Regions from separate parts of the Pseudoalteromonas sp. PPB1 genome, predicted to be linked through region 1. Evidence: predicted binding sites of a transcription regulator. Region 1 holds the regulator's gene; the other holds the start of a gene.
The links. Region 1 encodes NrdR, which represses ribonucleotide reductase genes. Its sites were predicted from a motif close to AAACACNANATNTNGTGTTT; they were not measured.
Positions count from the first base shown of each region.

Region 2: nrdA (class 1a ribonucleoside-diphosphate reductase subunit alpha) is a predicted target of NrdR. The motif match lies at 4,173-4,192, and genes of this name have one in related genera.

Region 1 is NZ_JACEQV010000022.1:53,403-70,125, reverse strand. Features, by position in the region: gene IY568_RS19020 (ligand-binding sensor domain-containing diguanylate cyclase) at 1-888, opposite strand, end outside; gene IY568_RS19015 (phosphatidylglycerophosphatase A) at 916-1,401, opposite strand; gene thiL (thiamine-phosphate kinase) at 1,414-2,373, opposite strand; gene nusB (transcription antitermination factor NusB) at 2,418-2,828, opposite strand; gene ribE (6,7-dimethyl-8-ribityllumazine synthase) at 2,840-3,304, opposite strand; gene ribBA (bifunctional 3,4-dihydroxy-2-butanone-4-phosphate synthase/GTP cyclohydrolase II) at 3,421-4,533, opposite strand; gene IY568_RS18990 (riboflavin synthase) at 4,566-5,222, opposite strand; gene ribD (bifunctional diaminohydroxyphosphoribosylaminopyrimidine deaminase/5-amino-6-(5-phosphoribosylamino)uracil reductase RibD) at 5,229-6,347, opposite strand; gene nrdR (transcriptional regulator NrdR) at 6,344-6,796, opposite strand; gene glyA (serine hydroxymethyltransferase) at 6,963-8,219, opposite strand; gene thrC (threonine synthase) at 8,475-9,761, opposite strand; gene thrB (homoserine kinase) at 9,763-10,701, opposite strand; partial or broken gene thrA (bifunctional aspartate kinase/homoserine dehydrogenase I) at 10,710-13,126, opposite strand; gene IY568_RS18955 (response regulator) at 13,464-13,829, opposite strand; gene IY568_RS18950 (sensor histidine kinase) at 14,047-15,807, shown strand; gene rdgC (recombination-associated protein RdgC) at 15,912-16,723, shown strand, end outside.
Region 2 is NZ_JACEQV010000006.1:24,451-41,173, forward strand. Features, by position in the region: gene IY568_RS07645 (YaeQ family protein) at 1-376, shown strand, start outside; gene yfaE (class I ribonucleotide reductase maintenance protein YfaE) at 368-640, opposite strand; gene nrdB (class Ia ribonucleoside-diphosphate reductase subunit beta) at 640-1,770, opposite strand; gene nrdA (class 1a ribonucleoside-diphosphate reductase subunit alpha) at 1,822-4,107, opposite strand; gene IY568_RS07665 (HAD family hydrolase) at 4,474-5,121, opposite strand; gene ubiG (bifunctional 2-polyprenyl-6-hydroxyphenol methylase/3-demethylubiquinol 3-O-methyltransferase UbiG) at 5,118-5,828, opposite strand; gene gyrA (DNA topoisomerase (ATP-hydrolyzing) subunit A) at 6,011-8,674, shown strand; gene serC (3-phosphoserine/phosphohydroxythreonine transaminase) at 8,818-9,900, shown strand; gene aroA (3-phosphoshikimate 1-carboxyvinyltransferase) at 9,900-11,177, shown strand; gene cmk ((d)CMP kinase) at 11,392-12,099, shown strand; gene rpsA (30S ribosomal protein S1) at 12,195-13,862, shown strand; gene ihfB (integration host factor subunit beta) at 13,922-14,212, shown strand; gene IY568_RS25425 (lipopolysaccharide assembly protein LapA domain-containing protein) at 14,282-14,491, shown strand; gene lapB (lipopolysaccharide assembly protein LapB) at 14,488-15,651, shown strand; gene pyrF (orotidine-5'-phosphate decarboxylase) at 15,687-16,397, shown strand.

The DNA of each region.
Region 1 (16,723 bases):
ATCCAGCTGTGCCAACTCAACATATTGCCACTGACCACCACTTTCCTTGTACAACAGCCGCCCGTATGTGGAGACCCACATGCCGCCTTGCTGATCACTTAAAAATTTATAAGTCGCGTTATTGCCAATCTCATCGTAGCGCCGCAACACTTCATCGAAATCAAGAAAGTATGCTCCCAACTGAGAAGCCAGGAAAAGCTTACCGTCTATCCAGGCAAGGTCATGGATATTGGTCTGCGCTAACTGTCGGGGTAATGAAACTTTGCTCGACAGTTCCAGTCGCATATCATTGGAACCCATAGATTGCGATTCGCTGATCCGCAGTAAATGGCGCTCATTGATCAGCCAAATCCCTTGCGGCGAAGAGGTCATTTTGGTTACAGAGCCAACGATTTGGCTGATATGCGTCAGGGAGAGTTTTTTACTATCGAGGTTATTTTCGGCCAGAGTAAGGCGTTTGGCCGACACGTAATATAAGCCATTTGCCGCGACCCAGATATTGCCATTGTGGTCTTCGAGAATATCTCTGACTTCACCCTGAACGTCAAAACGCTCTGCGACCAGCGTCTGTGGATTTAAACGGGTCACACCCCGGCGGGTACCTATCCACAACATGCCAAATCGGTCTACGAAAATCTTATTGACCGCATTGCTGTCGAGAAACGTGCTGTTTTGGGTCGTATAATTGCTAAACTGCAAGCCATCAAAGCGACTTAAGCCGAACTGTGTCCCTAGCCAGATATAACCCTGCTGATCCTGTACAACACTTTTTATACTTTGCGACGGCAGCCCGTTTTGCATACTCCACTGTTTAACAACATAATCATTAATTGCCGCATTCACGCCGGTGGTAAATATACACAGCAACAGTAGAAGTATAAATCGCATAGGCTCCCTCTTCGTACCCGTAAAAAATTAGCCGCCCAGGACCCCTGTTTTAAACAAAGCTTGCAGACAAATCAATGAAAATATCCCGGCAAGCAGGTCATCCGCCATGATCCCAAGACCACCATGGAGTTTTCTATCTAATAATCTGATGGGACCAGGCTTTGCGATATCAAAAAAGCGAAACAGCAAGAAGCCAACCAACAGAGACTGCCAGCTGATTGCAGCACCCACCATGGTAATATAAAACCCGGCAACTTCATCCCATACAATGGCTGGATGGTCATGTACCCCGACATCCCGAGCGGTTTTACCACAAATCCAAAAACCAGCCAGGCTAATGACGACCGCCAGGGCCACTTGTAACCACAAGGGCTGTCCCATTGTCAGCAAAATAAATGGCAATGCTGCCAGGGTACCAAAAGTACCCGGCGCTTTGGGCGCCAGTCCTAAACCGAACCCCAAAGCTAAAAAGTGGTGCGGGCGTTTGAGGTTGAATGATAACGGCTTATTCAAACCTGCTCCTCATTAAAAATGTTGATAACCACTGCGCGGCAAGGGGCACTTTTCGCCCGCATTGAACAACTCAAGCTTACCCGCTGAAGCCGTGACCTGACCGATACACACAGGCTCAACGCCATACTGGCGCAGTCGTGCTTCGACAGCCCCTTTATTGCTGTCGTTGACGGTAAATAACAACTCATAGTCATCGCCATAAGCCAGACTTAGCTCATGACGCAAAGATTCAGGTTGCAATTGTTGCATAATTGGTGAAACAGGCACATCTTCGATATTAATGATGGCCCCGACTGCGGACTTGTTCAGGATGTGCTGTAAGTCAGCCAGTAAGCCATCTGAAATATCAATACAGGCTGTTGCCATGCCACGTAAAACCTGCCCTGCCGCCACTCTGGGAGTCGGGAAATGCAACTTTTCTTCAAGCCGCTTTACTTGCTTATCCTCAAGTACCAGCTGCCGCTTACGTGCTTCGATAGCCAGCGCTGCATCACCCAGCTCGCCGGTCACGTAGATCCAGTCACCCACTTTAGCACCAGAGCGTGTCAGTGCTTTATCATTAGGAATAATCCCCTTGGCACAAATGGTGATGGTCAGCGGACCCTGTGTCGTATCACCGCCAATCAGCTGAACATTATAGTATTCAGCAATTTCATGCATCCCTTCGGTAAACGCTTCCAGCCAGTCCATATCAACCTCGGGTAAGGTCAGTCCAATGGAGATCCAGGTTGGCTCAGCGCCCATGGCAGCCAAATCACTGAGGTTAACGGCCAATGCACGATGGCCAAGGGCTCTGGGTGGAATGTCTTCGAAAAAATGAACACCGGCAACCAGGGTGTCTGTCGTAATGGCAAGTTGGTGCTTTTCAGGAACCGTCACTATGGCACAATCATCACCAATGCCAACCTTTACATCACGACGCGCAATACCACGCCCCTTGAAGTAATGATTGATTAATTCAAATTCCTTCATACAATAAAAAAGCCGGCCTATGCCGGCTCTCCTCACGGTCTAGATTACTTGCGGATTATCTTAACCGCTTTGTCCAGTACGCCGTTGACAAATTTGTGACTGTCTTCGGCACCAAACATTTTCGCCAGCTCAATCCCTTCGTTAATGGCGACTTTGTAAGGGACGTCTTCGCGGAACTTTAACTCGTAAATGCTGACGCGTAATACGGCTTTTTCAACCATATCCAGGTCATCAAATGGACGAGATAAATGCGGCGTCATCAATTCATCTAGCTGCTTGCAGTTCACTGCAACACCACGAGCCAGATCCTTGAAGTACTCTACATCAACCTTTGAAACGTCATTTTCGATCAGCATCTGCTGCTCGATATCAGCAATGGGGTTGCCACTTAGCTGCCAAGAATATACTGCCTGAAGGGCAAGGACACGCGCCTTACGTCTAGCTGCTGGTTTCACTGAGATTCCTCTTAAATTTGCTCTAGCACGTTCACCATTTCTAGTGCACCAAGTGCGGCTTCGCCACCCTTATTGCCCATTTTGGTTCCCGCACGTTCGATGGCCTGCTCAATACTTTCGGTGGTTAACACACCAAAGGCAACCGGGATATCGTAGTCCAGAGACACGCTCGCCAGGCCTTTGTTAGACTCATTTGCAACCAAGTCGAAATGAGGCGTACCACCACGGATGATGACACCTAATGCAATGATGGCATCGTGTTCTTTCTTCATTGCAACACGTTTTGCCGCTAAAGGTAATTCTACCGCACCCGGTACATACACAACTGTGATGTCTTCATCCTTTACGCCACCTGTGCGCTTTAACTCATCAACCGCGCCTTCTAACAAGCTGCTGCCGATAAAGTCGTTAAAACGAGAGATGACAATGGCAAATTTCTTGCCTGGTGCGTATTTATTACCTTCGATGATTTTCATTAGATGATTCCTAATCTAGTATAAGCAATTGCCAAATTGAGGCGCATAATAGCATAGAAAAAGACGAAACGCCTACAGAGAAATCCCCAACAGGCGCTCGTGCTGTTATTCGTAAATTATTGAGGTTCGACGTAATCGACGACTTCTAAGTGGAAACCTGACAGGGCGTGATATTTTTTCGGTAAGCTCATCAGGCGCATTTTGCTGATCCCCAGATCAGCGAGGATTTGTGAACCTACACCGACGGTTCTGGAAGTGCCCTGGAATTTGCGATAGTTCGGCTTCTCTCCGGCATCTTCTGCTGCAAATGCCTTGACCAGCTGTTCCAGATCTTCGGTTTTCTCTTGTTTGCCCAGAATAACCAACACACCTTCATTGTCGGCGATGTATTTCATTGCCCCATGCAAGGTCCAGCTGCGATCGGCACTGCGATCGGAAAGCAATGTATCATTGAATGTACTCTGTAAATGAACCCGAACTAATGTTGCCTCATCCGCACTGACTTCGCCCTTGAGTAATGCATAGTGCAACTGGTTATCTATGGTGTCTTTGTAAGTAACCAGGTCAAACTCACCGAATTCAGTCGGTAATTTACACTGCGCGACTTTTTCAATCGTGGTCTCATTAAGATTACGATATTCGATTAAATCGGCAATGGTGCCAATTTTAATGTCATGCTCTTTCGCAAAGACTTCCAGCTCAGGGCGTCTCGCCATGGTGCCATCCGGGTTGAGGATCTCAACAATCACAGAAGACGCTTCAAGACCGGCTAAGCGGGCTAAATCGCACCCCGCTTCAGTGTGACCGGCGCGAGTCAGAACGCCACCGGGCTGTGCCATAATTGGAAAGATATGACCTGGCTGCACAATGTCTTCAGGCACCGCACCTTTGGCTACTGCCGCTTGCACAGTACGGGCACGATCGGCCGCTGAAATACCGGTTGTCACCCCTTTTGCAGCTTCTATCGACATGGTGAAGTTGGTTGAAAACTGAGCGCCGTTATTTTTAACCATCAGCGGTAAATCAAGCTGCTGGCAACGTTCCTGCGTCATTGTCAGACAGATCAGGCCACGGCCATAAGTCGCCATAAAGTTAATTGCTTCTGGCGTAATATGCTCTGCCGCAATGATCAGATCGCCTTCATTTTCCCGGTCTTCGTCATCCATCAGAATGACCATCTTACCGGCTTTGATGTCGTCGATGATTTCTTGTGCGCTGTTTAAGCTCATAATCTTTCCGTTAGTAAGTCGTAATTGGCAAGTTATTTAATAAACCCAGCTTTGGCGAGCAAGCTAGATGTGAGAGTTGATTGCTGCGTGGCAACCGGTTCACCCTGGATCAACCTTTCCAGATAACGTGCTATCTGATCCACTTCCAGGTTGAGTAAGGTTCCCACCTTAAAGTCGACAATGGTGGTTTCCTGTGCGGTATGTGGCACTATCGTCAACTTGAATTTATCACCATCCAGGTCATTTACAGTCAGGCTTATGCCATCAATGGCCACGGAGCCTTTATAGGGGATGTATTTCATTAATTGTGCTGGCGCTTTGAGCCAGTAATCTGTGGCGCGTGCATTAGGCTGCACGGCGACCACCTCAGCAATGCCGTCGACGTGACCAGATACCAAATGACCACCAAGACGTGAGATCGGTTGCAGGGCTTTTTCCAAATTCACTTTTTGTCCAACCCGATATTCACCGAAACGGGTTAACTTCAGCGTTTCATTTGAAACGTCGGCACGAAAACCGTCAGCAAACTTCTCAACAACGGTCAGGCACACTCCATTGGTGGCAATGCTGTCGCCAAGTTGCACATCATTCATATCCAGTGTTGTGCTGGTAACTCGCACGCTGAGATCACCCTGTTTAAGCGTTAGCTCTGTCAATGTGCCCGTTGCTTCAATGATGCCTGTAAACATAATGTCTTACTTACCTTGTTGTTTGTGTGCCGTAACGCGAATGTCCGTCCCTATCGACACGACCTCTGCAATATGTAGTTCGGTGATCTCACTCATCGACGCCAACGGCGCACTGTTGAACAAGTCTTTACCATGGGTGCCGATGATCTTAGGTGCCAGATAAATCAGATATTCATCAATCAAACTTTGTTGATGCATGGCACCCGCCAGTGTTGCACCGGCTTCCAGCCAGACTTGATTGATATTACGCTCAGCTAACATGCTCAGCGCTGCATGCAAGTCAATTTTACCAGCATGGCTATTAATTTTAATTTGCTCTACGAAATGTGGCCAGTTGTGTTGATTATCAAGGTCTGAACGCAAAATAACGACAGGAGACGGGGTTTTAAACAAAGCTAACTCAGGATGCAGACGATTTTGCGAGTCAATAATCACCCGAACCGGTTGCCGCCATTGTTCAACAGGGCGCTCAATGTCTGCCAGCTCCTGTGCGCGCACATTAAGCCGGGCATCGTCGACCAGCACGGTGTCAGCGCCAGTTAAGATCGCACAACTTTGTGCCCGGCCAAGCTGCACATCTCGTCGTGCCGCTTCCCCGGTGATCCATTTGCTTTCACCATTACCCAGTGCCGTTTTACCGTCCAGGCTTGCTGCTAACTTACAGACAACAAAAGGCAAGCCGTGTTCCATGCGCTTTAAAAACCCCTTATTCAGTGCTCGAGCCTGTTGCTCCAGCAGCCCAGAGGCTGTTTCTATCCCGGCCTCATTAAGCATCGCCAATCCCCGCCCAGCCACTTCAGGGTTAGGATCAACCATGGCTGCAATGACTTTGCTCACTCCGGCTTCGATCAGACCTTTTGCACACGGAGGAGTGCGGCCGTAATGGCTGCAGGGCTCAAGTGTCACATAGGCTGTTGCACCCCGAGCTCGCGCTTTCGCTTCACGCAGGGCGTGTACTTCTGCATGTGGCTCTCCGGCTCGCAAATGAAACCCTTCACCGACAATCTCACCATTATTAACGATCACGCAGCCTACATTCGGGTTGGGTGTGGTGGTAAAACGACCTTGTTGAGCCAATTCAATGGCGCGTGCCATATAGGTATGATCGGCCTGTGTAAAACTCATTCATCCCCCAGTCGGGCAATTTCTTCGCCAAACTCTTTCACATCTTCAAAGCAACGATACACCGACGCAAACCGCACGTAAGCGACTTTGTCGAGTTTTTTCAATGCTTCCATAATACACTCACCAACCAGCTGGCTGGGCACCTCCCGCTCGCCAGTCGCTCGTAACTGAGACTTGATCTGGTGAACCACTTCTTCAATCTGCTCGGTACTCACCGGGCGCTTCTCCAGCGCGCGATGCAAACCATTTTGTAACTTGTCTTCGTTAAATGGCTCTCTGGAGCCATCTTGCTTGATGACCCTGGGCATAACCAGCTCTGCACCTTCAAAGGTGGTAAAGCGCTCATGACACAAAATACACTCGCGTCGCCTGCGGACCTGATGGCCCGAGCCAACTAATCGTGAATCAATCACTTTGGTTTCTTTTGCCGTACAAAATGGACAGTGCATAAAAGCTCACTATGAAAAACAGATAAAAACCCAAACTGCTTCATTGATTTCAGATCACACTTTGAGCCAATTGCCGCCAGTATATCAAGATAGTAGCATTCGATGCACATAAAAAAGGCCGCACTTAAGGCAGCCTTTTCTTATCTATTTAGGTGGTATCTCAGCTTTACGCGTAAACAGGTAGCTTAGCGCAGATTGCTTTAACCTTTTCTTTTACTTGTGCCTGTACCGCATCATCTTCGATGTTATCAAGCACATCACAGATCCAGCCTGCCAGCTCGCCCGCTTCAGCTTCTTTAAAGCCACGGCGTGTAATAGCTGGTGAACCAATACGCAGACCAGAAGTCACAAACGGAGAACGCGGATCGTTTGGTACAGAGTTCTTGTTCACGGTGATGTTGGCACGACCCAGCGCAGCGTCAGCATCTTTACCTGTGATGTCTTTGTCGATCAGATCAAGCAGGAACAGGTGGTTGTCTGTCTTACCAGAGACCACTTTATAACCACGCTCCTGAAGTACTGCGACCATCGCTTGTGCATTTTTAACCACTTGTGTCTGGTAGGCTTTGAACTCGTCTTGCAACGCTTCTTTGAATGCAACCGCTTTAGCAGCGATTACGTGACACAAAGGACCACCCTGACCACCGGGGAAAACCGCACTGTTCAGTTTTTTGTAGATATCCGCATCACCACATGCAGACAAGATCAAACCGCCGCGAGGACCAGCCAATGTTTTGTGTGTAGTTGTTGTCACAACGTGTGCGTGTGGGATTGGGCTTGGGTAGATACCCGCAGCAACCAGACCTGCAACGTGTGCCATATCAACCAACAGGTAAGCACCGACTTTATCAGCAATCTCACGGAATTTAGCCCAGTCAACAATCCCTGAGTAAGCAGAGAAACCGCCGATGATCATTTTTGGCTTGTGCTCTAATGCCAGCGCTTCAACCTGTGCGTAGTCAATTTCACCCGTTTCTTCATTCAGACCATACTGAATTGCATTGTAGGTTTTACCAGAAAAGTTCACGTGTGAACCATGCGTCAGGTGACCACCATGCGCCAGGCTCATACCCAACACAGTGTCATGCGGCTGAAGCAGCGCCTGGAATACCGCAGCGTTAGCCTGAGAACCCGCGTGAGGCTGAACGTTTGCGTAATCACAGCCAAACAATTCACAAGCACGGTCAATCGCCAGCTGCTCAACCACGTCGACGTGCTCGCAGCCACCGTAGTAACGCTTACCCGGATAACCTTCAGCATATTTGTTAGTTAACTGCGACCCCTGAGCCTCTAGTACGCGCGGGCTACAGTAGTTTTCAGAAGCGATAAGCTCAATGTGCTCTTCCTGGCGGGTGGTTTCCGACTGGATCGCTTGAAATAGTTCTGGGTCAAAATCTGCAATATTCATGTTACGTTCTAACATGGTGTCTCCTAGGTACACGTAAGATTGGTTTTTGAAGGCTTGATTGTACGCAAATTGCGGCCATTTGCCTATGAAATCGGTGTGAGCCTATTTAATCAAGGATTGAATTTATTTCACAGTGTTTGGGGGATGATATTTTTTTATTTAAACATTTATATTTTTTATGGGAAAGTGCATTTATATTTCAAATTGAAATCTACTAAATACGCTTTACTGGCGACTCACTACGCCACCAGCAAAGCAATAAACCGCCTTTTAACCCACTAAACGCGTTAACACAGCCTGTTTAAGTGCATCATAATCCGCTGACAAAGGCTCAGCCAGACATGGCTTTTCCAGCGCACTTGCCAGTGCCTCAGGCATCTCAATTGCCTGTTCCAGCACAGCTTCCACAGTTTCTCTGAACTTAGCAGGATGCGCCGTCGCCAGAAAAATACCGGTTTCCTCAGGCTGCCCATCCAATAGGAGCCCTTCATAGGCAATGGCGGTATGCGGTTCTGTCACATAACCTCCTTTTGCAACCTGACGCATGACTTCCTGCGTTCGCTCTTCCGATACTGAACGTGAATAAAACTCATACTTAGGAAAGTACCCACTATCCAACATAGATTCCACGCGAGGCCAGTTATTAGGTTTGCTCACATCCATTGCGTTAGAAATAGACTCCAAAGTCGCATTAGGTTGCCACTGCCCAGAATCCAGATAACGGGGCACAGTGTCGTTCTGATTGGTGGTTGCACTGAGGCGTTTAACTGGCAGCCCCAGCGCCGCAGCTATCATAGCCGCACACACATTGCCGAAATTACCGCTCGGTACGGAGACATGAACCTGCTCACGCTCCGCGACGGTTAGCTGGGCAAAGGCCTCGAAGTAGTAACACACCTGGGCCAGAAGGCGACTGATGTTGATTGAGTTGGCTGAATTCAGTCCCAGTGTTTGCTTAACCTCCTCATCCAGGAAAGCCTGTTTTACCAGTGCCTGACAGTCATCAAAGCTGCCCTCGACGGCGTAACAGTGAATATTTTCTCCCAGTGTGGTAAACAGCTTTTGTTGCGCCAGCGAAATTTTACCCTGCGGATACAAGATCACCACATCAACGCCTGGCATTTGATAAAATGCATGTGCGACCGCAGCGCCGGTGTCGCCACTGGTTGCGGTCAATATGGTCACCCGCTCACCCTGACTAAACGCACCAATACATTGCGCCATAAATCGGCCACCGAAGTCTTTAAAGGCAAGCGTTGGCCCATGAAAGAGCTCCAGGCAATATTTATTTTCTTCAACTTGTACTAATTGGGCAGGAAAATCAAATGCCTGCTCACACATGCTCTGTAGTGAGTCGAGCGGCAGCTCATCTCCGATTAGATGTTTCAGAATCGCGGCACTGCGCTGTGCAAACGGTTGCGCCAGCAAAGCGTCAACGTCAGTCAGTGGCACAAGCTCAGTTGGGAAAAACACCCCCTGATTACGGCCAAGACCTGTTTTAACCGCTTCAATAAAGGATACTGTCTGAGTATCATCTTTTAAGTTCACCAGTTTCATTCTACTCTCCTTCCTTTATTTCTCTTGTGCCCTGTAGGTCTAATCGGCATATGTGGCTGAAGCCATGTTCATTTAAATAGTGTTGTTGTAGCCATAGCTGGCATCGCTGTGCATCCTGATCGTTGTCGCACAATGCCAACAAGGTTGGCCCGGCGCCAGAAATACTGACCATCAGAGCACCTAATTCAGGCAAGCTTTGTTTGGCTTCTGCAAACCCTTTGATCAAAGGTGCTCTGGATGGCTCGGCAATCTCATCACGCATCAAAGTCACAGCTTTATCAAACTGATGCTGCGACATAAGCAATGTAAAGGCACTTAATCGCTGCGCAAATTCGACTGCATCGTGTGTTGCCAGCTGTTGCGGCAATACCGCTCTGGCCGCCGCCGTATTTAGTGCAAAGCCAGGGTAAGCTACAACCAGTCGCCAGTTGTCATCACTCGGTAAGCTCAGTGCCCTGTCCGGTATTAACTCGGCTGTCAGCTGCAACCCGCCTAAATAGCAAGGCGTGATATTGTCATAGTGGCGTGCGCCACTGACTTTTCCTTCAAAGTCAGCCATCAGTTCAATCATCTGCGTCTGAGACAACTGAGTCTGTGCAAAGGCATCCAGCGCTGCAAACGTCGCGACCACTGAACAGGCACTGGACCCAAGCCCCGAGCCAATTGGCAGACGTTTTTCCAGCGTCAATTTCACCCCGGGCATGGTCGCAGCGACATGCTCCCTGAAATGGACCAGACATTGATAAGCCAGATTTTCCTCAGCTCCCGACGGTAATTTATCCGCATAAGGACCAATACATTCAAAGCTGTCCTGTTCAGCTGCCTCAGCACTCACTACATCACCCAGCAAAGTGCCATCAAGCGGGGCTATCGCAGCGCCCAGTGAATCAAAACCGACACAAAAATTGCCGATGGATGCGGGTGCATAAAATCGTTTCATAACCACTCCTAGCGCGTCAGAGTTTTCAAGATATCAGCAAATACCCCGGCCGCGGTTACTTCCGCTCCGGCACCATAACCACGGATCACAAATGGTTTGGGCTGATAATACTGGCTTAATATGGCAAGCGCATTTTCACCATCTCGGATATCCGACAACGCATGTGAACGCTCTACCGCCTCAATACCCACCCGACAGCGGCCACCTTGAATACTCCCCACATAGCGCAGTACTTTGCCTTCGCTCGCCGCGCTTTGAATGCGATCTGCAAATGCCCCATCTTGCTGATGCAGCTGCGCCATAAATTCATCCACTGAGCTACCCGCAGCAAAGTCAGCTGGCACAACTGGCTCAACTTCGATATCAGCCAGCTCCAGTGCCAACCCGGACTCACGGGCAATAATAAGTAGCTTGCGTGCCACATCCGTGCCTGACAGATCATCACGCGGATCCGGCTCTGTAAATCCGCTTTGTTTTGCTTTCGCAGTCGCTTCGGACAGACTCAGGCCATCTTCCAGCTCGCCAAAGATATAAGACAACGAACCCGATAAAATGCCACTGAAGGACAACAGCTCATCACCTGCACCAAATAACAACTGGAGGTTATCGAGCACAGGCAGCCCAGCACCCACATTGGTTTCATATAAAAAGCGTCGGCCCTTTTGTTGCGCAACCTGTTTTAGCGCCTGGTAATAGTCATAGTCACTGGTATTGGCTTTTTTATTGGCGGCAACAACATGGAAGCCGGCAGCGAGGAAGTCATGATACTGATCAGCCAGATGTTGAGACGAGCTGCAATCGACAATCACCGGATTGATTAGGTGATTCCGGCGCACAAACGACTCAAGTTCTGACAGCTCAAAGCCCTGCTGCGCATCGGCCAGCACCTGCTGCCAGTGCTCAAAAGGCACCCCTTGTTCATTCAGATAACAGCGTTTTGAATTCGCTACCCCATAGAGGTTGAGCTTGATGTTACGCTCCGCCAGCCAGCTTTGCTGGCGTTGTAACTGCGCGATCAACTCAGCCCCCACTAAGCCACAGCCAAGCAAGAACACGTCAATTGAAGGAATATGGGTGAAAAAGTTTTCATGGCAAACCTTGACTGCATCCTGACACAGCTCGCCCTGGATCACGGCAGAAATGGCACTTTCGGTAGAATCCTGAGCAATCGCCACAATATTAACCTGTGCCTGCGCCAAAGAGACAAAAAACTTAGCGGCTAAGCCTTTGTGTGATTTCATGTTATCACCCACCAGGGTGACGATCGCCAGCGAACGACGTACCTGGATTGGCTCGATCAGGTGAGCTTGCATCTCCAGTTCGAAAGCAGTTTGCAGTGCCTGCAATGCCAGTGACAAATCCTGTTCATGAACACAGAAGCTAATACTGAACTCACAAGATGACTGGGTGATCAGAACAATCGATACATTGTCCTTGGCCAGCGCCGAGAAGACTCTGGCCGCCATGCCAACCTTGCCTTTCATACCAGGTCCGGAAACCGTTAGCATCGCCAGCTTGTCAAGGCTGGATAGCGCTTTAACTGGCTCGTCTCCCCCACCTTGTGCCGCAATCACAGATCCAGGTAACTCAGGCGCATGGGTATTTTTTATTTCACATGGCACACCTGCTTTGGCACAAGCAAAATGGTTTTAGGATGCAAGACTTTGGCACCAAAATACGACAGCTCCATCGCCTCTTTATAGGATAAGCGATTCACTTTGGTGGCCTTTTTAATCAGTCGGGGATCAGCACTGTATACACCATCAACATCGGTCCAGATCTGACAGACATTGGCCTGAATGCACGCCGCTGCAATGGCAGCAGAATAATCCGATCCATTACGACCGAGGGTCGTCAATTCACCGGCACTATTACTGCCTGTAAAGCCAGGCATGATGTAAAACTGTGCCGGTTGAGCCTGTAATTGCGCCGTAAAGCGCTCACGGCTGTCGTCCAGCAAAGCTTCAGCATCCAGATAAGCGTCATTTGTCGCGATACAGGCAGTGGCATCAAGGTAATGGGCTTTGTGCTTACTTAGCATCGCCACCATCAGCGCCACACTCACACGCTCACCAAAACTGATCACATAAGCTTGCACCGCATCCGGGCATTGCTTAAGGAGTTTTACGCCCGCCAGTTTGTCTGCCAGCACGGTAAAATCGGGCCAATGTGTCACGTCACCAAATTCAGCTTCAACCTGTACTTTAAGCCCATTCAAACGCGCTGTGAGCGCTTGCCATTGATCACTAAAACTTTGCCCCTGACGCGCCAGGTCGCATAACTCAACCAGTTTATCTGTGACGCCCCCTGGTGCAGACAACACCACTAAGGCTTCGTGGTTACCCTGTGTCAAGATAAGCTCACGAACTCGTTGCAGGCAGTCGTAATCGGCCAGCGATGATCCTCCAAACTTCAATACTTGCATGTTTATTTTCCTCATTCCAAAAACAAAAAAGGCCTGTGCTCGCAGTGAGCACAGGCCTTTTCGAATACGCACCGACCTATGCCACTATCCCGTTAGGATGGTGGTGGTAATAATGGTCGTGGTGTTAATAATCTTGTTCATAGACTTTAGACTGCCTGAACAATCAATAAACTGTCAAGCACAAAAATTTAATTCGCACTGCAAAAAACTATGCAAAAAACTCAAGTTGTGTACAGCAGCGCGCAAAGTTTATGTCAAATTAATGAATTAACTGATGAACAAAGCAATATAAACTGAGGTGGGTGGAAGAAGTGGTCGTTTACCATTAACCCGATTATTATCGGATCCCGAACTTACTGAGCGTTGCCTGCAGGGATTCTGGCTTCACCGGTTTTTCCAGAAACTCAAGCGCCCCCAGTTTAGCAACTCGTGTCTTCATTTCGTCCTGAATGTCGGCTGAAATAACCACGACATAAGTTTCAATCACCTGGCGCTTGATCGCTTCGAGCACCCCGATACCATCCAAAACGGGCATAGTCAGATCGAGACACAATAAATCAATATGTCGTTCAGCCAGCACCTCCAGCGCTTCGTGTCCGTTATTGGCTTGGCATATATCAGCGTCAATGATCCCGTTAAGACAACGGATGACTTGTTTGCGGGCAACGACTGAATCGTCACAGACTAATACAGAGTAGCTCATAGAGTGAATTGTCAAATAATCTTTATTGTTCTGTTTTGGGATAAAGGTTATTGTTGTGGTTAAACTTATAACACAATAATCTCCATCCAGTAAGTGCCCAAGGAACAAATTCCTTGCGATATCAGATTGAGATTAATATTTATTTTTAGCACTTTATTGGCTAACTTTAAGTGTATTAAGCGCGCAGAAACTCGTTGTTAGGAGCAAAGAACACTTCATGCTGCAAAAAAGTCTGTCTAAGAAGCTGCTCACAAACGTCTTGTCGGTTTACTTTTTGCTCACCTTTGTCGTGACTTGCGGACAAGTGGTGGCCGAATATGTCAACACTAAAGACTATATTCGCAATGAGTTAACTATGCTGCAAAAAACCTTCAGTCGCAGCCTGACTCGCGCTATCTGGGAGCTCAACACCAAACAAACCGTCACTACCGCTGAGGGCTTGTTAGCCATCCCTATGATTGAAGGGATCATAGTGCGTGACGACAGCGGCGAGATCATTTCTCAGCTGGGTCGGTCGCTCAATATTCATGAGCTTTACAGCCAACAACTCGTACAAGAGGAGGCGCTCATTGAAGATACGCCGTCAGGTCTGTTTGGCTATACCTTTCCTTTGATCTTCGAGTTTTCCGGCAGAGCCACGCAAGTGGGCGATGTAACGCTGTTTTCAAGCCGGGAAGTGGTATTCAGTCGTATCATGATCTCTATTTACTTTCTGATTGGTAATGCGATGGTCAAAACCACATTTTTGATTATCTTGTTCTTGCTCGCTTTCAGAAAATTACTCACCGAACCACTCACCGATCTAACCGAACAAATTGACGATTTTGAAATCGACAATGTCGATGGTCATAAAATAGACATTGATACCACAGAGCGCAACGAGCTCAAAGTGATGGAAGAGGCCTTCAACAAACTCATTGATCGCATCGCCGACTATCGAAAAAAACTCGACCAGGCGCAAAAAGAGCTGTTAATAAGTAATGAAAAACTCGACCAGCACAACATCCAGTTAGAACAAGAGGTCGCGCGTAAAACATCTAACCTGTCACAGGCTATGATGGACCTGCAACAACAAAAATATGAGCTGGAAAAGCAAAAACTGACGCTGACAGAAGAGATCGATCTCAGACGCCAAACCGAAGAAGAGCTGCTGACTAAGCAGAAGGAGCTGGAAAAGTATGTTGATGAACTCAACATGGCTCAAGAACGTCTGGTTGGCTCTGAAAAAATGGCTGCATTGGGTGGCCTGGTAGCGGGGATCACCCACGATATCAATACCCCTGTCGGCATCGGCGTTACGGCAACCTCATTCCTGGAAGAGCGCCTGCAAAGACTGGAAACCGCGTATCGAGATAAAACTCTTTCACCCAAGGCGCTGGAAGAATTTATCAACGAGGCGAAACAAAGTACCAGCTTACTGACCACCAACCTGGATCGGGCGTCAGAACTGGTCGCCAGCTTTAAACAAATTGCGGTTGATCAGGCCAGTGAAGCGGTACGCACCATTAACTTTAAACAATACCTGGGCGAAGTTATCCGCTCTTTACACCCCAAACTCAAAAAGACCGCGCACATTGTCAACGTAGATTGCCCGGAAGAATTAACCCTGCATCTGCCCGCAGGGGCCATCAGCCAGATTTTCACTAATCTGATTATGAATTCCCTGATCCATGGCTTTGAAGGTGTTGCGCAGGGCACCATAGACATAGAGATCCGAGAAGAAAACAACGACGTCTTTATCGTCTACAAAGATAACGGCAAAGGCGTTAGCAAAGCGCAGCTTGAAAAACTGTTTGACCCATTCTTTACTACCAAGCGTGAGCAAGGCGGCAGCGGCCTGGGAACACACATTACTTTTAACCTGGTTAAGCAGACCCTGAATGGCGACATTGAAGTCAATTCAGAAGAAGGCAGAGGACTAACTTATTACATCAGGTTCCCTAAAGAACTACAGAAGAACATTGCTATGTTCAGTTAATGAACGCCTATATCAACAAGGCGAAATATCTGCGCTGAGCCTTTGCCCGAGGGTATGTCGATTTGCTATGATGCGGGTCGATTTTACTCTTCGGAACCTGTTCTATGTGGTTTAGCAATCTTATCTGTTACCGTTTTAAACAAGACGTCTCCTACGCCCAGGAAGACTTTGAAGCAGCACTGGAGCACGACGTATTTCGTCCGTGCGGTAGCCAGGACATGAGCACCTTTGGCTGGACCAAAGCCCTTGGCAAACATGGCCAGACCCTGAGCCACTTTTCTCAGCACTGTATTCTGGTTTGTGCCAAGCGGGAAGAAAAAGTCCTGCCTGCCTCTGTGATCAATGAAATGGTTGCAGAAAAGATCGAATCGATCGAGCAAGAAGAGAATCGTCCGGTTAAGAAAAAAGAAAAAGACGAAATTAAAGAAAATATCACTGCAACCTTGTTGCCTCAGGCATTCAAAAAGTCCAGCCTACAATTTGCTTTTATCGACCAGAAAAATGGCTGGTTAATCGTCAACAGTGCCAGCTTCAATAAAGCGGAAGAACTGACCGCATTACTGAGAAAATCCCTCGGCACCTTGCCTATCGTCCCAGCCTTTGCAAATTATGATTTGGATCTGTTCCTGACGGACTGGCTCACCAAATTCGAAGTCCCTGAAGGGTTTGCAATTGGCTCTGATGCCGAATTACAAGAAGCCGATGACAATGGTGCGCAGGTTAAACTTAAACAGCATGACCTGGCCGGCGATGAGATCAAATTGCACCTGGAACACGGTAAGCGCGTAACTAAACTGGGTATGGACTGGCGTGAACGCGTGCAGTTTACCCTGCAAAATGACGGCTCAATCAAGCGCCTGAGTTTCAGCGACACGCTAAAAGAGCAAAATGCCGACATTCCTAAAGAGGACATGGC
Region 2 (16,723 bases), on a different contig from region 1:
TTACTTAGACAATGTGCACTGGCTGGGAGTGAGAGAGAAGCATCAGCCAGACGTGTGGCTAGAGAATGCGCAGGGGCAAGTAGACGTTGCACTTTATGCTGGAGAACATAGCCTGATTGAACTGCACAAGTATCGTAAACAAGCGAATAAGGTGGTTTTTCTGGTGTCTGACGCTGATGCTTGGTATGCAGAACTGGCACCTCATCTGATAGCGGTACGGGATATCCGTATTTTTTCACTATCCGCAGATTTTGTGAGTCAATTGGCCAGTGTTTTATCGCGTAGTCTGCATTGGGACGTGATTATAGATAATGGGGTGATCAGCGTGAGTGACAAAGTGGATTACTATCAAAGTGAGATCATTAAACTACACTAGCTTAATGATCACATCGGTAACTGGCTGACTGCAACAGAGCAAAATTTCTCCGTCACGCACGAATGCCAAAGGTTCCTGATTGTAGGCTATCTTTCCCCGGCAGAGCTTAGCGCGGCACGCTCCACAAAACCCTTCTCTGCACTGATAGGCAACTTCAACCTGATTGGCTTCAAGCGTTGCAAGGAGTGAAGGGGAGTGAGCCGCGTGAAGGAGCGGCTCTTTTTCAGGGTCAAGAAAGATTTTTTTGACTGGCCTGTCTGTCATTACAGGTCAAAGTCACCAAAGTCAGACGCATCGACTTCCGCATCAATCTGACCTACCAGGTATGAGCTGATCTCAGCCTCTTGTGGTGCGACCTGAACATTGTCAGACACTAACCAGGCGTTGATCCAGGGGATAGGATTACTGTTACTTTCAAACTGTGCAGGTAAACCGACAGCAGTCATGCGTACATTGGTAATGTATTCAACATACTGACAAAGAATGTCTTTGTTCAGGCCAATCATAGAGCCATCTTTAAATAGGTATTCTGCCCATTCTTTTTCCTGCTCAGCGGCTTCTACAAACATCTGGATCGCTTGTTCCTGACACTGTGCAGCGACTATCGCCATTTCTGGATCATCTTTGCCATCTTGCATAATGTTAAGGATGTGCTGAGTACCAGACAAGTGTAGTGCTTCGTCACGGGCGATCAGCTTGATGATCTTGGCGTTACCTTCCATGAGCTCACGTTCTGCGAATGCAAATGAACAGGCGAAGCTCACATAAAAGCGGATCGCTTCTAGGATGTTCACCGACATAATGCAGAGATAAAGCATTTTCTTTAGCTCAAACAGGTTAATATGCACTGTTTCGCCGTTGATTTCGTGCTTACCTTCGCCGTACAGATTGTACAAAGAGACCTTTTCGATCAAAGCGTCATAATGTTTAGTAACCGCTTCTGCACGTTCACTGATCTTATCGTTTTCGACGATATCGTCGAAGATCAGTTCAGGTGACTTAGTGACATTGCGAATAATATGCGTGTAAGAGCGGCTGTGGATCGTTTCACTGAAAGCCCAGGTCTCGATCCAGGTTTCCAACTCTGGGATTGAGACGATAGGGAGCAAAGCAACATTGGGAGAACGCCCCTGCACACTGTCTAACAGTGTTTGATATTTTAGGTTGCTTAGAAAAATGTGTTTCTCGTGCTCTGGTAATGCCTGGAAATCCAATCTGTCTTTACTGACGTCTACTTCTTCAGGACGCCAGAAAAAAGACAGTTGTTTTTCGATCAGCTTTTCGAAAATAGGGTACTTTTGCTGATCATAACGGGAGACATTAACAGATTGGCCGAAAAACATCGGCTCCTGCAATTGATTGTTGTGGGTTCTGTTAAACGTAGAATACGACATAGATAATTCTCGACACCAAAAAAGAGCGGGTAAATTACCCGCTAACTATGATTAGATTTTACAAGCGCCGCCTGCACAATCATCGTCTTCAGCCTCAGGCTTCATTTCGTCCTGAGCATCCGATGCACCGTCACGGGTGTTGTGGTAATACAAGGTTTTCACGCCAAGCTTGTATGCGGTAAGTAAATCTTTGAGCAACAGCTTCATAGGCACTTTTCCACCTTCAAACTTAGTTGGGTCATAGTTGGTATTGGCTGAAATAGTTTGGTCAACAAACTTTTGCATAATACCCACCAGGCCTAAATAGCCATCGTTTGAAGGGATATCCCATAATAGCTCGTAGTTGTCCTTCAGTCGCTCGTACTCAGGCACTACTTGCTTAAGGATACCATCTTTACTGGCCTTAACGCTAATGTGACCGCGCGGTGGCTCAATACCATTTGTTGCATTAGAGATCTGCGAAGAGGTCTCAGATGGCATCAATGCAGATAAAGTCGAGTTACGCATACCATATTGCATAACGTCCTGACGTAATCCATCCCAGTCAAGGTGCAGGGGCTCGTTACAGATACCGTCTACATCTTTTTTGTAGGTATCGATAGGCATGATGCCTTTTGCGTAGGTTGTCTCATTAAATTTAGGACAAGCACCACGTTCCTGAGCAAGCTTGTTAGAAGCTTTCATCAGGTAATACTGAATGGCTTCGAATGTTCTGTGCGTCAGACCATTGGCGCTGCCATCTGAGTATTTAACGCCATTTTTTGCCAGATAGTAAGCAAAGTTGATAACACCGATACCCAAAGTACGACGACCCATAGTGGCATTTTTCGCCGCTGGGACAGGGTAATCCTGGAAGTCCAGCAAGTTGTCCAGCGCACGAACAGCCAGCTCAGCAAGCTCTTCAAGTTCATCCAGGCTGCTGATAGCGCCAAGATTAAATGCAGACAGAGTACACAATGCAATCTCGCCTTCTTCGTCATTGACGTGGCTCAGTGGCTTAGTTGGCAGTGCAATTTCCAGACACAGGTTAGACTGACGAATAGGTGCAACTTTTGCGTCAAACGGGCTGTGGGTATTACAGTGGTCAACGTTTTGCAGATAAATACGACCAGTACTCGCGCGTTCCTGAGCAAACATAGAGAATAGCTCTAGTGCTTTAATGCGCTTCTTACGGATTGACTCGTCCTGCTCATACTGTACATACAGACGTTCGAACTTTTCTTGATCTTCGAAGAACGCGTCGTACAAACCAGGCACATCTGATGGGCTGAACAAAGTGATGTAATCGTCTTTGATCAAGCGAGCGTACATCGTTTTATTGAACTGAACACCGTAGTCGAGGTGTCTTACACGGTTTTCCTCAACACCCCGGTTGTTTTTCAGAACCAGCAGGTTCTCCACTTCCAGGTGCCATAAAGGGTAAAATAGTGTCGCAGCACCACCACGAACGCCTCCCTGAGAGCAGCTTTTTACCGCTGTCTGGAAGTGCTTGTAGAATGGGATACAGCCTGTGTGGAATGCTTCGCCATTACGGATAGGGCTACCCAGAGCACGGATCCTACCGGCATTAACACCAATCCCGGCGCGTTGGCTAACGTACTTAACAATCGCTGACGACGTAGCGTTAATAGAATCAAGGCTGTCTGCTGTCTCAATTAATACACACGAGCTGAATTGACGAGTCGGAGTACGTACGCCCGACATAATTGGCGTAGGCAGTGAAATCTTAAATTGTGAAACCGCGTCGTAGAAACGCTTTATGTAATCAAGGCGTGTCTCTTTTGGGTAATCTGAGAACAAGCTTGCTGCAACCAGAATATACAGGAACTGAGCGCTCTCATAGATTTCCCCAGTCACTCGGTTTTGCACCAAGTACTTACCTTCTAGCTGTTTAACGGCGGCGTAACTAAACGACATATCACGATCATGCTCCAGAAAGTCGTTTAACTGCTCGTATTCTTCTCGAGTGTAATCAGTCAACAAACCCGCATCATAGCGCTTATCTTCAACCAGTTTAGTCACATGATCGTACAAATGCGGTGGCTCAAACTGACCATAAGCCTTTTTACGCAAATGGAATACTGCCAGGCGCGCTGCCAGATATTGATAGTCTGGCGTATCTTTGGAAATGAGATCAGCGGCGGCTTTAATGATGGTTTCATGGATGTCTTCGGTGCGAATACCATCATAAAACTGAATGTGAGATTTAAGCTCTACCTGAGAAACAGACACATTGTTCAGGCCTTCAGCTGCCCAGTTTATCACTCGATGAATTTTATCTAAATCAAGCGGCTCTTTACGGCCGTTTCGTTTACTGACAGATAATTGTTGGTTCATAGCTACGCCTGTATTCCCCCGGAATGCGGTAATTGTCATCGCATATTCATAATTGCTTAGCATTTCACCACTATATATGGTGTCCGCTAGAAAGAGGATCACAAGATAGTGGGGTTATCGCTATTTTGCAATAGAGCAACTTTCTATGGATTGTGGATAACATAGGGATAATATTTTTATGTTAGCAAACACTAACCTTCTGCTATCCAACATGGCTGCAAACAAAAAAAAATCAACTCACGACAATCGATTTTTCTCTTTTTTTAAGAAAATTTTGCAAACTGCACGACTGTTTTTTTTCTGTGCAGGTTTGTTCTCAAAATAGTTCACAACACTACATATAGTGGCATTTTTTAATCAATGCCACTAAATATACGAAATGAGTGATTCTGGGTTAGTAAGATTTAGATCTGCAGACCAACTGCGTGCCTCTTCCAGGGAAGGAATGAATCCCCACAAGGCTGCCGCTGACCGCATTCCTGCCGCCTTTGCCGCTTCAATGTCACGTTCAGCATCTCCAACATAGGTACACATGGTTGGATCTACGCCTAATTGTTCTGCGGCGAGTAGCAGTGGCTCAGGGTGTGGTTTGGCGACTTCCAGTGTGTCGCCGCATACCACCACCTCAATACCCTTAAGCTGGCTAATCTGAGCCAGCAGGGGCATGGTCAGAAATGTGGGCTTATTGGTCATAATCGCAATTTTAATTTCTCTGCTTAATAAGGTTTGAAGCAAAGTTTCAATGCCCTCAAAGCAACACGAGTGGACAGCGATGTGTTGTGCGTAATGGTCCAGTAGCTGTTGTTTTAATGCTGCAAAGTCGAATTTACTGAGGTGCTCCCCAAACCCGACTTCCAGCAACGCCTTTACACCATTGGAAATAGCGGGGCTATATACCGAGCGTGATACCTCGGCCATTTCGTGCTGTTTTAAAACGTGATTGAGTGCGGCGCCCAGATCATCACTGGTGTCGAGCAGGGTACCGTCGAGATCAAATATTACAGCCTGTGTCATGCGAGTTTCTCAAAGTGGAGGAGGTAATTGACACTGACGTCATTCGTCAGCGTAAAGGTTTTACCAAATGGGTTATAATTGATACCAGCAGCGCTGCGTACTTTCAATCCTTCGGCTTCGGCCCAGCCTATCAGGGTCGAGGGACGGATAAACTTGTTATGGTCGTGGGTGCCCGGGGGAACCATCTTCAGCACGCGTTCAGCCGCGACAACTGCAAGCAAAAATGCTTTGTGTGTCTTGTTCAATGTTGAGAAAAACACGTCGGCACCTGGTTTTGCTGCTTTTGCAACAGCTGCAATAATAGAAGCCGGATCGGGTACATGCTCAAGCATTTCCATGCAAGTGACAACATCGAATTGTGCGCTATGGTGTGCGGCAAATTCTTCAGCTGATACTTTGCGGTAATCAATTTTAACGCCTGCTTCTAGCGCGTGTAGTTTCGCAACATTCAGTGGCTCCTGACCGAGGTCAATGCCATGCGCTTGAGCGCCCATTTTTGCCATGCTTTCTGTCAGAATACCGCCACCACAGCCAACATCGAGCACTTTTTTCTCAAACAAACCACCACAGCGATCGTTAATAAAGTCTAGCCGTAACGGATTAATGTCATGCAGTGGTTTAAATTCGCCTTCGCGATCCCACCAACGTTCAGCTATCTCTTCAAACTTTGCAATTTCACTTAAATCCACATTTTGATGTTCGGTCATAAAAAACTTCCTCGTTGAACTGAGCGCATTCTATCGGTATTGGATGAAATTTCCGAGTCATTTAGCCACTGCATTAGCCCAGAAACTATGATAGTATCCTCAGTCGAACTAATAATAATTGAACCTTTTGATGTCTATAGTGTGACACAAAAGGAAAAGACTCTGAAGGAAAGTGGTATTAAATGACTGATCTTGCCAATGAAATCCTCCCGGTCAATATCGAAGACGAATTGAAAAATTCCTATCTTGATTACGCGATGAGCGTCATCGTTGGACGTGCCTTACCTGACGTCCGTGATGGCCTGAAGCCTGTGCATCGTCGCGTGCTATTCGCGATGAACGAGTTGCGTAACGACTGGAACAAACCTTATAAAAAATCAGCCCGTGTTGTGGGCGACGTGATCGGTAAATACCACCCACACGGTGATAGCGCAGTTTACGACACCATTGTTCGTATGGCTCAGCCGTTTTCACTACGTTATATGCTGGTGGATGGCCAGGGTAACTTTGGTTCAGTCGACGGAGACTCTGCGGCTGCGATGCGTTATACCGAAGTACGTATGGCAAAAATGTCTCATGAGCTGCTGGCTGATCTGGACAAAGAAACCGTAGATTATGTGCCAAACTATGATGGCACTGAGCAAATTCCTGACGTGTTACCAACAAAAGTACCTAATCTGCTGGTTAATGGTTCTTCGGGTATCGCGGTTGGTATGGCGACAAACATCCCACCTCATAACCTGACTGAAGTGATCAATGGCTGTCTGGCTGTGATCCAAAATCCAGATATTACTATCGATGAGCTAATTGATTATATTCCGGGACCTGATTTCCCGACTGCGGCTATCATTAATGGTAAGAAAGGTATCGAGCAAGCATACAAAACCGGTCGCGGTAAAGTATATATCCGTGCCCGTGCTGAAATCGAAACCGATGAAAAAACCGGTAAAGAAACCATCATCGTTAACGAGATCCCATATCAGGTCAACAAAGCACGCTTGATTGAAAAAATCGCGGAGCTGGTGAAGGACAAAAAGGTTGAAGGGATCAGTGCACTACGTGATGAGTCTGACAAAGACGGTATGCGTATTGTTATTGAGATCAAGCGTGGTGAAGTAGGCGAAGTGGTACTGAACAACCTGTATGCTCAGACTCAGCTACAAACTGTGTTTGGTATCAACATGGTTGCGCTGGACAACAATCAGCCGAAGTGTTTCAACCTCAAAGAAATGCTTGAGGCCTTTATTGTCCACCGTCGTGAAGTTGTAACTCGCCGTACTGTATACGACTTGCGCAAAGCTCGCGATCGCGCACACACGCTGGAAGGTCTGGCAATTGCGCTAGCCAATATTGACCCAATCATTGAGCTTATCCGTAAGTCACCGACTCCAGCAGAAGCGAAGGCTGCATTGACGTCTCGTCCGTGGGAGTTGGGTTCAGTGCGCCCAATGCTTGAGCGTGCTGGTGAAGAAAATGTCGCGCGTCCAGACTGGCTTGATGCTGAGCTGGGGATCCGTGATGGCCAGTACTACCTGTCTGAACAACAGGCTCAGGCTATTCTTGATTTACGCTTACACAAGCTAACAGGCCTGGAGCACGAAAAGATCCTTGGCGAATATCAAGAGTTACTGGATCTCATCGCAGAATTACTCTTGATTTTGTCTTCACCTGATCGTCTGATGGAAGTGATCCGCGACGAATTGGCTGAGATCAAAGAAAACTATGGTGACGAGCGTCGTACAGAGATTTCTGCAGCTGCACATGACATTAGCCTGGAAGATCTGATAAACGAAGAAGACGTGGTTGTCACCTTGTCTCACGAAGGTTATGTAAAGTATCAACCTCTGTCTGATTACGAAGCACAGCGCCGTGGTGGTAAAGGTAAAGCCGCAACTAAGATGAAAGATGAAGACTTCATTGAACGTCTGCTGGTTGCAAATACCCACGATACAATTTTGTGTTTCTCAACCTCAGGACGTTTGTACTGGTTGAAAGTGTACCAGTTGCCACTGGCATCTCGTGCCGCGCGTGGTAAGCCGATAGTTAACTTATTGCCGCTTGAAGCTGATGAACGTATCACCACTATATTGCCGGTCAAACAGTACGAAGATGATAAGTTTGTCCTGATGGCTACCGCCAATGGTGTTGTCAAGAAGACACCGTTAACCGCATACAGTCGTCAACGTGCAAGCGGTATTATTGCCATTAATCTGAATGACGGTGACAACCTGATTGGTGCTGACATCACAGATGGTAATAACGACATCATGTTGTTCACTGATCATGGTAAAGTTGTACGCTTTAATGAAAAGCTGCGCGACTCAGAGACCGGTGAAGTGAAGATTGACCCTGAAACGGGTGAAGAAATGCTGGCGCTGCGTCCTATGGGTCGTACAGCAACCGGTGTACGTGGTATAAAGATGCCGGATGACGTCAAAGTGGTGTCATTGATTGTACCTAAGAACGATGGCGCTATTCTGACTGTAACTGAAAATGGTTATGGTAAGCGCACACCGCTTGAAGAGTACCCGGCTAAGAGTCGTGCAACGCAAGGGGTTGTTTCGATTAAGGTCACAGATCGTAATGGCCGAGTTGTTGGTGCAGTACAGGTGCAAGATAACGACGAGATCATGCTGATTTCGAACCGTGGTACCCTGGTTCGTACTCGCGTTAATGAGGTCTCAACGGTAGGCCGTAACACCCAGGGTGTTATCCTGATCAGAACGGTTGACGACGAGCAGGTAGTTGGTTTACAACGTATCGAAGAGATCGAAATCGACGACGCCCTGGAAGGGGAAGCAGAGCTTGTTGAAACGCCTGATACTGATGAACAGGCGCCAGAGTAATCTGGTTCAATTTAAAAAAGCGGCTTAGGCCGCTTTTTTATTCTCCGAGGTATATTCAGGGCACGCAACATCACACAGTGTGTGCCCGTTAAAAATAAATAGTACACTGCCTGGTGCAGTATAAAAACTGGAATGAGGAAACTATGAGCGTTTATAACTTTTGTGCAGGACCGGCGATGTTGCCACCTGCTGTTATGAAAAAAGCCCAACAAGAATTTATTAACTGGCAAAATTTAGGGGTCTCTGTGATGGAGATCAGTCACCGTTCTGCGCCGTTTTTAGAACTGGCGCGAGAATGTGAGGCGAGCTTGCGTCGTCTGATGAATATTTCGGATGAGTTTGAAGTTCTGTTTATGCATGGGGGAGGTCGAGGCCATTTTGCCGCGGTTCCGCTAAACCTGCATCAGGACGACGCGCCTGGCGTATACATCGAGAACGGAATTTGGTCCTGCGGTGCAACGAAAGAAGGCCAAAAGTTTACTCAGGTAGAGTCAATTGACATTCGCCGGGATCAAGATGGTACCTTTGATGTCTTGCCTGTTTCACAGTGGAACCTACCTGAAAATGCCGCATTTATTCATTACTGTCCTAATGAAACAATTGATGGTATTGAGTTGTTTGAAGTGCCTAAGCATCCAACCGCGCCGATCGTTGCAGACATGTCATCAAACATTTTGTCGCGCGAAATGAACGTTGACGATTTTGATTTAATTTATGCCGGGGCGCAGAAAAATATTGGTCCGTCAGGCTTGAGCATTGCGATTGTGCGTAAGACATTGCTTGAGCGTGAGGGCCTGCCAAGACCCGCCATCCTAGACTACGCAATCGAAGCAAAACAGCAGAGTATGTACAACACGCCACCTACTTTTGCCTGGTACCTGGCTGCTGAAGTATTCAAATATCTTGAATCAATTGGTGGCGTCAAAGCCATGGAAGTGCATAACAAAGAAAAAGCCGCGCTTTTATATGATTACATTGATGGTTCGTCATTCTATCTGAACAAGGTGGCTAAACATTGTCGTTCTTTGATGAATGTACCGTTTTGGTTGCATGATGAATCTTTAAACGAGCAGTTTTTGGCACAAGCCGAGGACAATGGTTTGATTGCTTTGGAAGGTCACCGCTTCGTAGGGGGCATGCGTGCCAGTATATACAACGCTATGCCAATTGAAGGCATTAAAGCATTGATTGCGTTTATGGAGAAATTTGCCAAGGAGAACAGCTAATGGAACAGCTTAGACTAAGCGCCATAGACAAAGTAAATGGCAGTGTCACGCTGCCAGGCTCGAAAAGCTTGTCAAACCGTGTGTTACTGCTGGCCGCGTTGTGCGATGGTGTTACACAAGTGAATAATTTGCTCGACAGTGACGATATACGCCACATGCTCCTTGCGCTTTCTGAGATGGGCGTCAATGTTGAGTTGAACGAAGACAAAACGTCAGCTCGTGTTTATGGCCAAGGCGGGCGCTTCAAAACACCATCTGAAGCGTTATTTTTGGGCAATGCTGGCACTGCTTTCAGACCACTCACAGCTGTATTAGCGGCAAGTCAGGGGCAATTTACATTGATTGGTGAACCTAGAATGGAAGAGCGACCCATTGGTCACCTGGTCGATGCGTTACATGCACTGGGCGCCGATATCAAATATCTAAAAAATAAGGATTACCCACCGTTACAGATTAATGGCGATGCAATTGAGGGCGGCGAAGTAGAAATTGACGGTAGCATATCAAGTCAGTTTTTAACCGCATTACTGATGGCTGCGCCTTTGTTTGTTAAGGACAGCACAATTCGAATTAAAGGGGAGTTGGTTTCAAAGCCCTATATTGACATTACACTCGGTGTTATGGCGCAGTTTGGCGTTACTGTTAGTCATGATAACTACCAGGTGTTTCATGTTAAAGGGCAGCAAGGTTATGTTTCTCCGGGCAGTATCATGGTAGAAGGTGATGCATCATCGGCGTCTTACTTTATTGCAGCAGCAGCCATCGCTGGCGGTGAAATTGAAATTAATGGTGTTGGACGCAAGAGTGTTCAGGGCGACATAGGGTTTGCTTCTGTGATGGAGCAGGTAGGCGCTGATATTGACTGGCATGATGAAAAACTCGTTGTTCGCAAGGGTGAATTAAACGGGGTGGATATTGATGCTAATGCGATCCCGGATGCCGCAATGACACTGGCAACTGTAGCTTTGTTTGCTAAGGGAAAAACGGCCATCCGTAATATTTACAACTGGCGTGTCAAAGAAACCGATCGCTTGTATGCCATGGCAACAGAACTTAAAAAAATCGGTGCAGAGGTGACAGAGGGGCATGATTTCATTGAAATCACACCACCTGAGACTTTTAACCTGGCAGAAATTGATACTTATAACGATCACCGTATTGCGATGTGTTTTTCTATGGTGGCCGTGGGTGGTGTCGATGTGATCATTAATGATCCTGGCTGTACCGCTAAAACCTTCCCGACTTACTTTGAGGTTCTCTCTTCAGTCAGTCAATAACGGCTGTCGGTTCTTGTGGGGTAACCTACAAAGCTTGTAGTCGGCCAATGGCAGGCAGCGTCCGTTTAGTCTAGCTGCCTGCGCTTTTGGTTCTTGCCTGCTTCTTTGCGTAAATTTTTAATCAAACAAAAAGTTACATGTCAATAAGGATCTATTCAGTAAACTTGCGTATAATACCGCAGTTAATTTTTGGTGTGCATTTCGGGAGGTTTAAATGCAGGCTGTCATGCCAGTAATCACCGTAGACGGCCCAAGCGGCTCGGGCAAAGGAACGGTTTGTCGTTTATTAGCTGAGAAGCTTGATTGGGACGTGTTGGATAGTGGTGCAATTTACCGCGTTTTGTCTTTAGCTGCTATTCATCATCATATTGCACTCGATAACGAAGAGGCTTTAGTACCTCTCGCCGCGAATTTGGACGTTCAGTTTCCGATAGACGGTGTGACGAAAAAAATTAAAGTGATCCTTGAAGGTGAGGACGTCACTCACACGATCCGCAATGAAGAGGTCGGTGCAGCAGCGTCTAAAATCGCTGCATTACCTCGGGTTCGTGAAGCTTTGTTGCGTCGTCAGAGGGCTTTTCGTAGTGAAAGAGGTCTGATCGCGGACGGCAGAGATATGGGAACGGTTGTTTTCCCTCAAGCTGAACTAAAAATTTATTTAACAGCCAGCGCGCAAGAACGTGCAAGACGTCGTTATCTGGAGTTGAAGGATAAAGGGCTGGATGTTACACTAGATGGTCTTTTAATCGAGATTGAAGCTCGTGATGATCGAGATATGAACCGTAAGGTCGCGCCTTTGGTGCCGGCACACGATGCTATCGTACTCGATACAACGGAATTAGATGCGGAACAGGTGTTTACGAAAGTCACTACGTTAGTGCAGGACACCATTGCTGCCGGCAAGTTACCTGCATCAAGCTAGATTTTTTACTGCGTTGGCAGGAGGCCGACGTTATATTAACCACCCCATGCAGCATGGTTGCTAATTGGAATGTTTATTTATGAGACGTATTTAGTATGTCAGAAAATTTTGCGCAGTTATTTGAAGAAAGCCTAAAGGGTTTTGAAGCAGAGCAAGGCTCTATCGTTAAAGGTACTGTTATTTCAATCGAGAACAACATTGTTCTTGTTGATGCTGGCCTTAAGTCTGAAAGTGCAATCCCTGCAGAGCAATTCAAAAATGCTGCTGGTGAACTAGAAGTTGCAGTTGGCGACGAAGTAGATGTTGCACTTGACGCAATCGAAGATGGTTTCGGTGAAACTATCCTTTCTCGTGAGAAAGCGAAGCGTCATGAAGCTTGGATCCGCCTTGAGAAAGCTTGTGAAGAACAAGAAACTGTTGTTGGTATCATCAATGGTAAAGTTAAAGGTGGTTTCACTGTTGAAGTTGATTCAATCCGTGCATTCCTACCTGGTTCACTTGTTGACGTTCGTCCAGTACGTGACACAACACACCTTGAAGGTAAAGAGCTTGAGTTCAAAGTAATCAAGCTTGACCAGAAGCGTAACAACGTAGTTGTTTCTCGTCGTGCTGTTATCGAGTCTGAAAACTCACAAGAGCGTGAAGAGCTGCTGGCTAACCTTGTTGAAGGTCAAGAAGTTAAAGGTATCGTTAAGAATCTTACAGATTACGGTGCGTTCGTAGATCTGGGCGGTGTTGACGGTCTACTTCACATCACTGACATGGCTTGGAAGCGCGTTAAGCACCCAAGTGAAATCGTAAATGTTGGTGACGAGATCGCTGTTAAAGTTCTTAAGTTCGACAAAGAGAAGACTCGTGTTTCTCTAGGTCTTAAGCAACTTGGTGAAGATCCTTGGGCAGCTATCGCTGGTCGTTACCCAGAAGGCGCTAAGCTAACTGGTCGTGTTACTAACCTAACTGACTACGGTTGTTTCGTTGAAATCGAAGAAGGCGTAGAAGGTCTGGTACACGTGTCTGAAATGGACTGGACTAACAAGAATATCCACCCTTCAAAAGTTGTTTCACTAGGTGACACTGTTGAAGTTATGGTTCTTGAAATCGACGAAGAGCGTCGTCGTATTTCTCTTGGTCTTAAGCAGTGTAAAGCTAACCCTTGGCAGGAATTTGCTCGTCTACAGAACAAAGGCGACCAAGTTACTGGTAAGATCAAGTCTATCACTGATTTCGGTATCTTCATCGGTCTTGACGGTGGTATCGACGGTCTTGTACACCTGTCTGACATTTCTTGGAACACGCCTGGCGAAGAAGCTGTACGTGAATACAAGAAAGGCGACGAGATCTCTGCAATCGTTCTTCAGGTTGACCCAGAGCGTGAGCGCATCTCACTAGGCGTTAAGCAAATCGAAGCTGATCCTTTCAATAACTACCTAGACGCAAACAAAAAAGGTGCTATTGTTAAAGGTAAAGTGACAGACGTTGACGCGAAAGGCGCAACTGTTGAGCTTATCGAAGGCGTTGAAGGCTACATCCGTGTTGCTGACATCGCACAAGAGCGCATCGAAGACGCAACTAGCGTTGTTTCTGCAGGTGACGAGATTGAAGCTAAATTCGTAGGTGTTGATCGTAAGAACCGTACAATCAGCCTATCTGTTAAAGCTATCTTCGAAGCTGAAGAGAAAGAAGCGCTTGAGAAGCTGAAGAAAGAAGAGCCTGCATTTGAAAATGCAATGGCTGCAGCTTTCAAAAACGCTCAAAAAGACTAATATCAAGTCTTAAATAGAAGGGCACTTTTTGCCCTTCTTTTTTATCTAAAGGAAACGCTATGACAAAGTCAGAACTAATCGAAAAACTTGCTGAGCAACATATTCACGTCCCAGTCAAAGACGTTGAGAATGCGGTAAAAGAGATTTTAGAGCAAATGGCAGGTTCACTTTCAAGCTCAGATCGTATCGAAATCCGCGGCTTTGGCAGCTTTTCTCTCCACTATCGTTCACCTCGTACCGGCCGTAACCCGAAAACGGGTGAAACCGTAGAGCTGGATGGAAAGTACGTACCTCACTTTAAGCCTGGTAAAGAACTTCGTGACCGTGTGAACGCTAGTCTCGAAAATTGATTAATGAGGTAACGCTTGATCCAGGTAGTAAGAAAGGGATTATTTTTGATACTGGTGATACTCGCTTTTGTGTTGGGTACACAAAACCCGGCTTTAGTAAAAGTTGACTATATCATCGCCAGTTCAGAGGTACCGTTGGCCAGTTTAATAAGCCTATGTGTGGTGTTTGGCTTAGTGCTAGGGTTGTTACTGAGCATTGGCAAGATAACGCAGTTAAAGAGGCAAATTCGCCAACAGCAGAGAGTTAATCAATCGATACAAGCGCAAAGCAGTAAATGATTGAGTTACTTTTCCTATTGCTTCCGGTAGCAGCTGCTTATGGCTATGTCATGGGAAAAAACAGCGCTAAAAACCAGGCTCATGAACAAAACCGAAAAATTACCTCAGAATACAGTAAAGGGTTAAAGTTTCTTTTAGATAGAGAAGAAGATCAGGGCCTTGAGCACCTGATCAAGTTATTAGAGGTCAGTGCTGATTCTGTTGAGCACTACCTCATACTCGCCACCTTATTCCGCAAAAGAGGTGAGCTCGACCGAGCCATCCGAATCCATGAATTGCTTCTTAAACAGCCTAGCCTGGACATACAGGTCATCCAGTCCTGTAAGTTGGCTCTCGCTGAAGATTATATTATGGCGGGATTACTAGACAGTGCCGAGGAGCATTTGGTTGAGTTAGTTAAAGCGGACTATGAAGAGGCGTTGACGCCCATTATACAACTTTATTCGCAAACCCGGGAATGGCAAAAGGGTGTGAATATGTATGAGAGTCACGCCGAGCTATTTACCGAACAAATTTACTGTGCTGCAATTGCTAACTTTTATTGTGAAGCTGCACTTGAAAATCAGGCTTCTGAGCAAGAAACCTCAGATTATCTCACTGATTACCTCGAGCGCGCACTTAAGTTGCCGAGAACGACGATCAGGCCGCTGTATGAATTAGGGCATGATGCGCTTAGCAAAGAAGATAATGTTAAAGCCATTTATTACTGGCGTAAGCTGGTCTCACAGTTTCCCTGTGCCATTCCTCTAGTGCTGCAAGATTTGCATGTCTGTTATCAGCGTCTCAATATCGAGCACGAGTTCCATACGCTGGTCAACGATTTGCTGAAAACCAGCGGTGTACTGGTAAAAATAAAGCATTGTGAGGGGTTGGTGGAAGCGGGGCATACTCAGCAAGCTGTGGACTATCTCACAGACAGTTTAAAGCGAGAACCTTCAATCCGAGGGTTCAGTTTTCTATTAAAGCTGCTTGCCACAAGGCAGGATAAGTTTCAGTCGGTATTAAATGAAGTAGATAATCTGGTCTCCGCTTATGTTGAAACAAAGCCGGACTACCAGTGCCGTAATTGTGGGTTTACCAGTCACAAACTTTATTGGTTATGTCCCTCCTGTAAGTCTTGGGAATCCATTTTGCCAAGTCAGGGTGTGGACGGGTATTAAAACATCGATATTTTATAAGGCGAAATAGATCAACTATGTCAAACACAGAAATGAAAAAGGTGCTAATTGCACTGGATTACGACAATGAAGCTGCTGCGCTGGCGTTTGTATCCCAGCTTTCTCCTGATGAATGTCGTTTAAAAGTCGGAAAGGAAATGTTCACCTATTTCGGCCCTCAATTTGTCTCTAAGCTGATTGACAAAGGGTTTGACGTGTTTCTTGATTTGAAGTTTCATGACATTCCAAATACAGTTGCGAAGGCAGTAACAGCCGCTGCAGAGCTAGGTGTGTGGATGGTTAATGTGCATGCCAGCGGCGGCACTGAAATGATGAGCAAAGCGAAACAAGCACTGGAAGCCTATGGTGATAAAGCCCCCCTGCTGATTGCGGTCACTGTATTGACCAGTATGGATCAGGCACAACTGAGCAAACTCGGTGTAGATAAGACCCCTCAGGAGCAGGTGGTTTATTTGGCAAAGCTTGCTAAAGAGTCTGGCCTCGATGGCGTTGTCTGTTCAGCACAGGAAGCGCAAACACTTAAGGCTGAATTGGGCAGTGACTTTTGTTTAGTAACACCAGGAATAAGACCTGCAGGCAGTGATGCAGGAGATCAGAAGCGGATCATGACGCCAGAACTGGCGATAAAGTCGGGCAGTGATTATCTTGTTGTTGGCCGACCTATCACTCAGGCCGCTGATCCAGTTGAGGCTCTGAGCGCTATCAACGAATCAATTAAGGGTTTGTAAACTTCGTCTTATTTCAGACCAGCTTGTGCCAGCTAGCTGGTCTTGCAACCTAAATTAATTGGACTCGGTTGCAGTAATACTTTCCACTCTCACTTTTTGCTTCTTAAACCTTGTTGGAACGGTACGCATTAGCGGAAAAATAACCTAACTCAGACAAGCCTGCTACACTGATATTATTATACCAATTTCACTTAATACTTGGTCTATTTGAAGGAGCAAATAGGACGCTAACAGCGTTAAAAATTTCTCATTTAGAACCTTATACCTTAGATATAGGTTCACAAATTTTTGCCTCGCCTATAGGGATGTAGGTGCCTCAGCGGTAG